Regions from separate parts of the Cutibacterium sp. LaCa_89 genome, predicted to be linked through region 2. Evidence: riboswitches for the same ligand, from Rfam matches in the RefSeq annotation. Region 2 holds a riboswitch; the other holds the start of a gene.
The links. Region 2 has a riboswitch for cobalamin ahead of ACP8LP_RS03400 (ABC transporter substrate-binding protein). Riboswitches for the same ligand answer to the same signal wherever they lie in the genome.

Region 1 (5,591 bases), 1.3 Mb from region 2:
GTGGGCGTCTCGGTGGGGGCGGCAGTCGGCACAACGGTCGGGGTCTCCGTCGACGTAGGGGTCGGAGTCACCGTAGGGGTGACAGTCGGCGCTGGAACCGCAGCCGTCACAGGCTGAATCAACGTCCCGGTGAAGTCCTCGGAGTGGCTGGCGGCGTCCTTGTGCGACCACGTCCAGGTGTAACCATCGCTGGCCTCTGGATAAGTCACTGTGTCACCCGATACCGTCACACCTTCAGGAGCGATGAATTCAGCCTTGGAGCCGTCGGCAGCCTTCGCCATCGGAACCGCAACCTGTTGCTGGGCAAGAACGGGCGCGGCCGTCACAGTCTGCCATCGGGCACGCAGACCCATGAATGCGATGCTCTTCACGGCCGACAGCGGGGACAGGTCGGAGATGTGGTTTGAGCTGAGCCCCACTTTGGTGAGATTCTTCATCCCGGCCAGAGCGGAAACATCGGAGATCTCGTTGTTGTCGAAACCGACCTCAACGAGGTTCGTCAACCCCTTGATAGGGGTCAGGTCGGAGACCTTGTCACCGTTGAGGAACAGCTTCTTCAATGAGGTGGTACCGGAGATCCCGGACAGATCGGCCAAGTTGACATTGTTGTTCGCCACCAAACGGGCAAGCTTGGGAAGCGCGCCCAGCCCGTCGAGGCTGGTGATGCCCGGATACTTGTACTTGCCGCGCCTGTTCTGGTTGATCGTCAGGTCCGTGAGACTCGTCAGCGAGGACAGCGGCTTCACCGTGGTGATGGGGTTCTGATCCAGGCTCATCGTCCTGAGATTCCCCAGACCCGCGAGCGGAGCCAAATCCTTGACGTGGTTGTTGGGCAGGTAGAGCGTCTCGAGCTTCGTCAGACCGGCAAGCGGATCGACGCTCTCAATCTCGTTGGTCGTCAGGTACAGGGTCTTGATGTTCGTCAGGGCCTCAGCTCCGGTGATGTCCTTGATGCCCTTGTCGATGCACTTGACCTCAGTCAGCGCACCAAGATTCTCAGCCGTCAGCGGCTTACCGGCACCTACGGCATCCTGGAGACAGGACTTGAAGTTCGCATCGGGGATATCGACGAGCTTCGGTGGTTCGGGAGCCGCGACGACATGGACAGTGATGGACCCGTTGAAGTACGTCGAGGCGTCACGGAACTGCCACACGTAGTCGCCAGCAGAGGGATAGGTGACGTTCTTGCCCTTGATCTTGACACCCTCAGGCACTTCGCGGTCGGCCACGAAGGTCGTACCGTGATGGTCGACAGCTGTCGGGACGGGGACCTGAACCCCGGCGGTGGCCGAGTCACCGTCAACGGCCTGGAAATTCGAGGTGATGTCGGCGTCACCTAGACCCTTGATGTCTTTGAGCGCGGATAGGTCACGGATGTGGTTCTTGCCGACGTCCAGCCGGGACAGCTTCGTCAAGGACCTAAGAGGCGCGACGTCGGTGATCTCATTGCTGTTGACATCCAGGCTGAAAATGCCAGTCGAGGAGGCCAACGGCTTGAGATCACTAATCTTGTTACCCGACAGAAAGGCTTTTCCCAGACCGGTCAGCCGATCAAGGCCGGTGAGGTCCTTGATTCCCATATTCCGGCAACTCAGGCTCGTCACGCCAGCAAGTTGATCCTTGGAAGGGGTAGTGGTGTCCAACTTGTCAGTGATGCACTTCTGCAGGGCCTTATCAGGAATCTCGAAGGACGCTACCGGAGTCGTCGGGGCTGGATCAACCTTCGGCTTCCAGGTCGGAGGAACCTCCCACGGGCCATCAATGAGCATGTAATGCCAGGCCTCGATCGAGCCAGGCTTCGGGTGGTAGTTGCTGGCACCTAGCTGCGAGTACTCCCATTTTGTCTCGGCATTCCTACCAGCCGGCTGACCATGAAAATAACCCCAATAGGCGTAAAATTTATCGGGGTTCTCCGGATATCCATTGATTGAATCAATGAACATTCCCAGGTCGCCACCGAAATCGGTGCTGCCGATGTCGAAACCGGCTGACTTCAACGCCTCCACCCCAGTGGAGAACTTCGACGCGCAGCCGGTGTCGACATGCCCGTCATCACGCTCGGCATACACGAACACGTGCTTCTGATCGATGCACTTCTGCGCCTCATCGTCGTACGACGTCGCCGGTGCTGCCGACGCCGGAACGAATGACACGATGGCCATCGGTATGGCCATGGCCACAGACAACACCACGGCCAACCCCTTGAACCGTCTCACAGGTCCTGCCTTTCACTGCGTGGACGCTTCGTCGTCATCCAAAGACAGGACCGACCATTCCGCTGTCCACGACGGAATTGAGTACGAGACATCTCAACGACGGTGATCCGACTTTGCCGACATCTCTGTCGAACTACACGGTTGCGGGACAGTCCTGGATTCACACCAGGTTCCCCATCGATGAAACCACCAAGATCCTAACATAAGGTGTTCTCGTCGCCGAACCCGAATGTGGACATGTGGTGGCGCCAAGCCTAGACTGACACCGCGACCGCAGGGGAATTCGGTGTGAATCCGGAACTGACCCGCAACCGTGAGGGGCCCACCCCCGAGTCGGAGTACCTGGGTTGTCGAAGGAATATCACACACCGTCGAGGACTGCGGTGAGTTCGACTCAGGGGCCCTTCCCGTCCGGAGCGCAACGCAGCCTCAGGAAGAAGGCCCGCCACATGACCAGGCTCAATCAATGGGTCGCCGGCCTCGCCGCCGGTGCGCTCGTCGCATCGCCGTTCGCGGCACCAGCGTTCGCTGACCCGCAGCCCGCGCCATCCCATGCAGCCATCACCGCCACCATTGATGACGGCTCTGCTCCCTACTGCTTCGATCCGCCGGCCAACCCGGTCAAGGGTGCCATGTGGGCCGGATCGGTCAACGACACCGCCGCCACCAGCAAGTACGTCGCCAAAGCCGCCGACTGGCTCGCCCAGAAGTGGCAGGAAGACCCGACAAACTACAGACAGGCCGGCGGCATCGCCGACGGCATCATCGCCCTGGTCGGCTCAGACGCCCATCCCGACGTCGTCAAGGAAATGACCACAGCCCTCAAGGAAGCCGGCCCGAAGTACGTCGACAAGAACCCGGCTGGCCTGGCCAAGGTGATCATGACCGCCGAAATTCTCGGCGAGGATCCCACCTATTTCCTCGGCAAGGAAACCGGAAACCTCTGGATCAAGCTCGCCAGCTACATCAACGATGACAGCCCAGGCATGAAGAACCGCGTCACCATGTACTGGGGCCCACACCTCATCACCATCGCACTGACCCGCGCCAACCGCCCGGTACCAACGAAGATCCTCGACAAACTGCTGTCCACCCAAGGCACCCAAGGTGACGATGCCGGCGCTTTCGGATACACCAAACGAAACCAAGACGGCACGAAAACCTTCGTCGGCGACCCCGACTACACCGGCATCGCCCTGTCCGACCTCACCCTCCTCCAACGCAACCCCCACCTCATCCCAGACGGCTACCACACCAAAATCGACACTGCCGCCAACAACGCCACCACATGGGCCATCAACACCAAAACCCACGACGACGGCGACTACTGGGAAACCTACTCCGCAGCCAACTCCACCGGCATGCTCGCCAGCGCCCTCGCCGAGCGTGGCGAGGACATGAAATCCGTCAAGCAATGGCTCATCCGCCAACAAAACCTCACGAAAGTCGGCGCATGGCAAGCCCAACGCAACGACCACGAACCCAACATCATGGCCACCGACCAAGCCATCATGGCCATCACCGGCCACGGCTACGCCTCAACATGGTCCGGCAAAACCCCCAAAAACACCCCAACCTGCACAACCACCCCAACCACCAAGCCCACTGTCACCCCAACCACCAAGCCCACTGTCACCCCAACCGGCAAGCCCGGTGACATGGGCGGCGCCCAGAAGTGCATCGCCGTGGGCCATGTGTGGGTCTACGTTGAGCAGCGCGACGGCACCTCCGAGGGTGCTTGCGCCTCGAAGTTCGGCAATGGTCTGGAGGCGCTTGAGTCCGCCGGATTCATCGTCAAGGCCGAGGGCAGCATGGTCACCATGATCAACGGCTACCCGACGAAAACCGACACCCACGAGGCGTACTGGTCCTACTGGCACGCCACCCCGGCTGGCGCTGACAAGTCGGCGACATGGGAGCACTCGAGGACCGGCGCCGCGAGCGCCCAGCCCAAGGCCGGATCCATTGAAGGCTGGTACTTCAAGTCCTCCGCCGCTGACTGGAATGCTGGACCGAGCTGGGATGCCCGTCTAACACCATACGACCCCTCGGCTACCCCGACTCCGAATCCGAGCGTGACCCCGACCCAGACGCCGAAGCCATCCGTCTCCCCGACAGTGGCCCCGACCGTCACTCCCACCGGCACACCGACGATGACCCCGACCGGATCGGCCACTCCGACGCCATCCGCCACCGAAACGGCCACCGCAACTGGATCGGCCACCGCAACGGCTACTGCCACGGCACCCGCCCCAGTGACACCAGCCCCGGTCGGCCCGTCGAACCGTCCCTCGGATCGTCCGACAGCGCTGCCGCGTACCGGCGTCTGAGACAGCTGCTGGGTCGAATACTCTCCTCTGAGGCATGATCGTCAGGTGAGTATTCCCCGCATCGAGAGTCGGCGAGCACTCCGACCCATGGTTGGAGTGCTCGCCGCTGTGTTGTTCGCCACCCTGACCATCTTCTTCTCGGTCGCCGCGCAGGCCACACCTTCGCCGAGCGCCGATACCGGTCAGGCGAAAGCGATTGACGACTGCCTCAACGCCAAGAAGGTCTGGGTCTTCGTCATCACTGACGACGAGAAGGTACTGGCCAACCAGTGTGTCGACTCACCGTCCACCGGCGCCGACGTCCTCGAGAAGGCCGGAATCACCGTCAGCAAGAACAAGTCGGGTCTCATCTGCACGATGAACGATCATCCCGCTACCTGCCCCAGGACCTTCAACGGCCAGTACTGGGCGTACTACCACGCCTCTGGCGCCGGTGCCGCCTGGGACTACTCGAAGAAGGGCGCCGACCAGTACAAGCCAGCTGCCGGATCCATCGAAGGCTGGTGCTACAACAAGCCAAAGACCAAGTCCTGCACTCCCCCGAAGCTGGCTGCCGGGAGCGCTGCGGGCGTCTCTTACCAGTTGACCAGTAACAGCGCGAAGACGGGTCAGAACGCCGACACCTCGTCTGGCAGATCTACGTCCGGCCCGATTGCCACGGCCATCGTCATTGCCCTCGTGGTCATCGCCCTCATCGTCGCATTCGTCGTGCGTCGCCGCCAGTCCTGACCTGCACCACCAGGCGCAACGGCAGCGGGGGCCGGGGATCATGTCCCCGGCCCCCGCTTCTTACGTATGAGATTTCACCGTCACTTGACGTAGCCGATGTCCTCTGTGTGCACCCTCTGGAAGGTCGCAGCACCGAAGTTCGCCAAGTTTTTCGGGGTGGCGGTGAACATGATGCGACGGTACAACGGCAGCACCATCACATCGTCCCAAATGTGCTTGTCGGCCTCATTGGTGAGCTCGCGTCGCTTGTTGACGTCCATCTCAGTGTCGATCTGCGGGATGAGCTTCTCAATCTCGGGATCGATGATCTGGGTGT
Region 2 (5,591 bases):
ACTTGAGGCAGGCGTCGCGCAGCTGCTCGACCTCCCAGTCGTCCTTGCAGAAACGCGCGGCTGAGGAAAACTCGTAGAGCTCCTCGTCGGCCTCCTCGGAGCCCTCGGGGCGTAGGGAGTCGACGGTCGCGGTGACGTTCTCATCGGCGTCACGGATGACACGAACCGTCACGTCGCCGGCTGCCAAGGCACTGTTGAGCTGAGAGATGTCGCGGCAGGTGAGCCCCGTCATGGCCGACATCTCCTCCAAGGACTCACGCTTGCCGACCCACATCTCGCCGTAGGTCGGGTCGGCGTAGAACTCTCGGTCCGTGCGCGGGGCACGCGGCTTGAAGTACAGCACGTCTCGGGTCTCGGCGGTGGTGTCGACGACGAGCACCGCATTGGGTTCTCGGTCGGTGCCTAGGCCCGAGTAGTAGGCGAAGGCGGTATTGGGACGGAAGGGGTAGTCGCAGTCGTTGTTGCGGCGCATGAGATGCCCAGCCGGAATGACGAGTCGGTCCCCGTCGAAGCGGGCGGCCAGGGCGTCACGGTGAGCAGTCGCCGAGGGCACGGAGCCCAGCGGCTCAGGAAGCTCGTCGGGGTAGGGGGCCCAGTCCGTGGGGATGAACTCGACGAAGGCCTTGGAGAACGGGGTCTGACGCTTGGGGACCTTCTGCTCCTCGGCCTGCTTCATCTGTTCGTTCAGATCTGACGACCTCGTCTCGGTCATATGTGTCAGGACCTCCGTTGGTTGATGGTGTGACTCCCAGTGTAGGTGCCGATGACATGGAAGTACTGGCAGACGACGACTGGCTCGTCAGTGGTGTCCTTGAGGGGAACGAGGTCGATGTCGGTGTGTTCGATGACGCACACCCGTCTGCCGTCAGAGTCGACAACCACCTGCCGGTCGCCGACGGACGGCATCCCCCGAAGCGGTCGCATTCCCCCTGAGACATGAGGTGGTGATCCCACCGGAAAGGATGGCCGCCACGAGACGGTCCCGCATCGGACCGGGGAAACCAATTCGCCGTCAGGCAGGGTGCCGTCCCCGCGCATCCCCCTACCTACGGGAGGTAGGCTGAACCCCACATGTCAACAGGGCCTGCTCAACGGGGCCAGAAACGCAGGAGGTCAGCGTGAAAGCCGCGGCACAGGATCAGTGGAAGCTTCTCGATCTTGCACGGACTGACCGTCTGATCGCCCGTGCCCAGCACCGTCGTCAGACCCTGCCCGAGCTGGCCGAGCTCAAGGACCTCGCGGTCCAGCGCAGGACCCTTGCCGAGGAGGTCGTCGCCAAGTCGACCGCGCTGTCGGACGCCAAGATGGAACAGGAGCGCATCGAGGGCGACCTCGAGCCGGCCCGTGCCCGCATGGAGCGCAATCAGAAGACCGTCGATTCCGGTTCCGTCACCGACCACAAGGCCTTGAAGGGTCTGACCGAGGAGATCGAGCATCTCGGGCGACGCATCAGCCTGCTGGAGGACGCCGAGCTCGATGCCATGCAGGCCGTCGAGGACGCCGAAGCCGCTCACTCCGACGCGGATCGTCGTCGTATCGAGCTGGATGGCCACATCCGCACCGTCCTCGCGTCTCGCGATGCCGGTCTCAAGGGGATCGACGACGAGCTGGTCGAGTTGTGCCGGTCTCGCGAGACCCAGGCGGGTGGTGTCCCGGTTGATCTCCTCAAGCTCTACGAGATGCTGCGCGAGCGCACCGGGATGGGGTGTGCCAAGCTCGTCCACGGGGTGTGTGAGGGATGTGGCATTGCTGCGAATCCGGCTGACCTGCGCACCTATGTCGCAGCCGCCGAGGACGACGTCGTGCGTTGCGAGGAGTGCGACCGGATTCTGGTGCGCACCGAGGAGTCTCTCTGAGAATTGCGCCGTTGCCCGTGTGGCGACGATGCGGCAATGACCGTAGAATCGACGGTCGGACGAGCCATCCGGGTGATCGCGGCAGTCTTGAGCTGTCGAGGAAAGTCCGGGCTCCACAGAGCAGGGTGGTGGGTAACGCCCACCCGGGGTGACCCGCGGGACAGTGCCACAGAAAACAAACTGCCGGCTTTCGGGCCGGTGAGGGTGAAACGGCGGGGTAAGGGCCCACCGCGTCATCGGTGACGGTGACGGCACGGCAAACCCCACTCGGAGCAAGGCCAAGAAGACCACGAGGTCGCGGACGTGTTCGAGGGCTGCTCGCCTGAGCGTCCGGGTAGGCTGCGCAGCCGGAAGGCTGGAGGATGCCAGTAATGGCGTTCACAGATGGATGATCACCGGCCCTGAGGGGCCACAGAACCCGGCTTACAGGATGGCTCGTCCCTTCTATCATCGGGTCCATGAAGTTCGGAATTCGTACTCCCAGCCTGTCCAGAACCATCTCGGCCAGGACGCGTGGTCGAGTCACGAGGACTGTCAGGCGCACCCTCATTCCCGGTTATGGCCGTAAGGGAATGGGTTGGCTGCGAGATCCACGTCGAGCCGCCTACAACAAGGTTTACCGGAAGACGACGATGCGTTTCGGTGACCTGTTCAAGTGAGGTAACTCCTTGGAGGAGGGCATACGAAGCGGATGCTAACATGCTCACGTCAGGTTGCTGGTGACCCCACCAGCGCTGGAATCCGGTGAGAAGCCGGAGCTGACGCGCAGCGGTATGACTGATCTGCCCCGGCGAACGCCACTGGTGCCATGAGCACTGGGAAGGAGCCGGGAACGGAGACGAGGTCGAGCCCGAAGACCACCTGACGCCGTCCTGTCGGTACCCGGTCGCGCACGCCGAACACAGAAAGCTGGCTTACTCATGCCCGTCATCCCGTCATCCCTTCGCCGCGTCCTCGTGGCATCGGTGCTTCCCGCCGTCCTGCTCGCCGGCTGTGCCGGTGCCCCCAAGGACTCCGCGTCATCGTCGTCTTCCTCGGTCTCAGCGTCGGCTTCTGGTCCGATCACCATCACCAACTGCGGACAGCAGGTCACCCTCGACAAGCCCGCCACGAGGGCAGTGACCCTCAATCAGGGAGCCACTGAGGACGTGCTGGCCATCGGCGGGGAGTCCAAACTCGTCGGCACCGCCTACCTTGACAGTGAGATCCCGGCGAAGTGGAAGAAGGCCTATGACTCGGTCAAGGTGCTCTCCAAGGAGTACCCGTCCAAGGAGACCTTCCTGGCCGCCAAGCCTGATCTGGCGCTGTCCTCGTATTCCAGCGCTTTTACGGACAAGGCCGTCGGCACGCGTGATGAGCTGAAGAAACAGGGAATTGCCACCTACATCAGCCCCTTCGGTTGCCCCAAGGGCACGCCCTCGGCCGAAACCACCTGGGAAAACGTCTGGAAGGAAATGACCGAGGTGGGGACTCTCATCGGCGTCAAGAATGCGGCTGACAAGGCCATTTCCAAGCAGCGAGATGCCCTCAAGGAGGTCACCGGGAACAAGCACGGCACCGGGACGTCGATCGTCTGGTTCGACTCGGGAGACAAGACTCCGTTCATTGGCGCCGGACATGGCGGACCCCAGCTCCTCATGGACGCTGTCGGTGCCAAGAACCTCTTTGCCCATCTCGACGGCGGTTGGGCAGACGGCTCCTGGGAGAAGATTGTCGCATCCAACCCTGAGGTCATCGTGGTCGCCGATGCCAGTTGGTCCACGGCGACGTCGAAGATCGACTATATGAGGAAGGACCCCGTCCTCAGCCAGATGAAGGCCGTCAAGGAGAACAAATTCGTCACCGTGCCGTTCTCCCAGAGCACCCCTGGTGCCGAACTCGTGGACGGTGCGAAGACCCTCAATGACGGTCTGGCGAAGATCACCGGCAAGTGAGTCGTCAGCGTAGTTGGCTGATCACCGGCATCCTCGCCATGGCCTTGGTCGGCAGTGTCCTCGTGGTGCTCGGGACCGGGGCGGTACACGTTCCTGTCCATGATGTCGCGAGGGTGGTGGCCCGGCGATTCCGTCTCATCGAGGGCGCCGACGTCACGGTTCTCGATGATCAGATCGTGTGGCAGCTGCGGGCTCCGCGCGTCATCGGATCGATGGCCGTCGGCGCTTTGCTGGCGATGTGCGGCGCGGTACTGCAGACCCTGACCGGTAATGACCTGGCCGATCCCTATCTGCTCGGCATCTCCAGTGGGGCCTCGGTGGGTGCGGTCTTCATCCTCATCATCGGAATCTCCAGCACTCTGGGGCAGTCCGTCCTCATGACACTGGCCTCCTTCGGCGGGGCGGTCGGGGCCCTGGTCATGGTGCTGGCCATGGCCACTGGCAAGTCCGGGGAGTTACCCGCCAGCCGGACCATCCTGGCCGGGGTGGCCGTCGGACAGTTGTGCGGCGCGGCGGTGTCCATGATGATCATGGTGTGTGGTGAGTCGAACGCAGCTCGATCAGCCCTGTCGTGGACCCTCGGGTCGTTCACCGGTGTGAGATGGGGATCGACGATCACCCTGGCCGTCGCCACCGTTCCGGCCCTCATCGCCGGGATGGCATTGTGCCACACCCTTGACGCCTTCGCCTTCGGTGACGTCAGCGCGATGTCCCTGGGAGTACCGGTCAACACCGTGCGCTGGATGATCATGGTTGGCACCGCCCTGCTGACCGCTCTCAGCGTGGCCTTCGTCGGCCCCATCGGATTCGTCGGGCTGACGGTCCCACACATCGTGAGGTTCTGGACCGGGCCGCGACACGCCCGGCTGCTACCGGTGTCGGCCCTCGTCGGGGCCCTGCTCATGGTGTGGTCCGACACCGCAGCGAGGTGCTTGCGCCCTGACACCGAGATTCCCGTCGGGGTCATCACTGCGGCCGTCGGAGCCCCGGTGCTGGTCGTCCTGCTGCGTCGACAGGCGTCTCGATCATGAGTGCCGGGACAGCAGCAACGTTGCGAGCTGAGGATCTTGGTTGGACGGTCGACGGGACGACGATCTTGTCCGGGGTCGACGTGGAGATTCGGCCAAAGGTCATGACGATGGTCATCGGGCTGAACGGATCCGGGAAGACGACCCTGTTGCACCTGCTGGCCGGGTTGCGGAAGCCCAGCGCGGGGCGGGTGTGGTTGGGGGAGCGTGATCTCTCCGGGATCGGGGCCAAGGAGCGCTCCCGGGTGATGGCCCTTCTCGAGCAGAGTCCTTCGGCTCACGTGGAACTGACGGTGCGTGACGTCGTCCAGCTCGGACGCATTCCCCATCTGGGAGGCTGGGGGATCGGCAATCTCAGTCGCCGAAGAGGGCGTGACGGAGATGCCGTCGAGAACGCGATGGCGTCAACCGGAGTTGCTGATCTTGCTGACCGGGCATGGTCGTCCCTCTCGGGAGGGGAGAGGCAGCGTGTTCAGTTGGCCCGAGCTCTCGCCCAGGATCCTGAGATCCTGCTCCTGGACGAACCCACGAATCATCTCGACCTGCGTCACCAGATTGACCTGTTGGAGAGAGTGCGTGGTCTTGGTCTGACAACGGTGACCGTCATCCATGATCTTGACCTGGCCGCCGCCTACGCGGATGACCTCGTCGTGCTGGACTCGGGCCGGATGGTCGCAGCAGGGTCGGCCTCCGAGGTACTGACTCCTGACCTCGTCCGTGAACATTTCGGAGTCGACGGCGAGGTTTGGTCAGATTTCAGACGTGGATTCACC

Region 1: linked by a shared signal. The riboswitch ahead of ACP8LP_RS09355 (prenyltransferase/squalene oxidase repeat-containing protein) and the one ahead of ACP8LP_RS03400 (ABC transporter substrate-binding protein) in region 2 are both predicted to bind cobalamin.

What each region holds. Positions count from the first base shown of each region.
Region 1 is NZ_CP190889.1:2,034,161-2,039,751, forward strand. Features, by position in the region: gene ACP8LP_RS09350 (leucine-rich repeat domain-containing protein) at 1-2,216, opposite strand, end outside; cobalamin riboswitch at 2,440-2,680, shown strand; gene ACP8LP_RS09355 (prenyltransferase/squalene oxidase repeat-containing protein) at 2,666-4,546, shown strand; gene ACP8LP_RS09360 (hypothetical protein) at 4,592-5,275, shown strand; gene ACP8LP_RS09365 (ABC transporter family substrate-binding protein) at 5,356-5,591, opposite strand, start outside.
Region 2 is NZ_CP190889.1:731,351-736,941, forward strand. Features, by position in the region: gene ACP8LP_RS03375 (aminopeptidase P family protein) at 1-712, opposite strand, end outside; gene ACP8LP_RS03380 (ASCH domain-containing protein) at 718-924, opposite strand; gene ACP8LP_RS03385 (zinc ribbon domain-containing protein) at 1,119-1,856, shown strand; RNA gene rnpB (RNase P RNA component class A) at 1,917-2,298, shown strand; gene ACP8LP_RS03395 (hypothetical protein) at 2,315-2,515, shown strand; cobalamin riboswitch at 2,550-2,735, shown strand; gene ACP8LP_RS03400 (ABC transporter substrate-binding protein) at 2,777-3,790, shown strand; gene ACP8LP_RS03405 (FecCD family ABC transporter permease) at 3,787-4,821, shown strand; gene ACP8LP_RS03410 (ABC transporter ATP-binding protein) at 4,818-5,591, shown strand, end outside.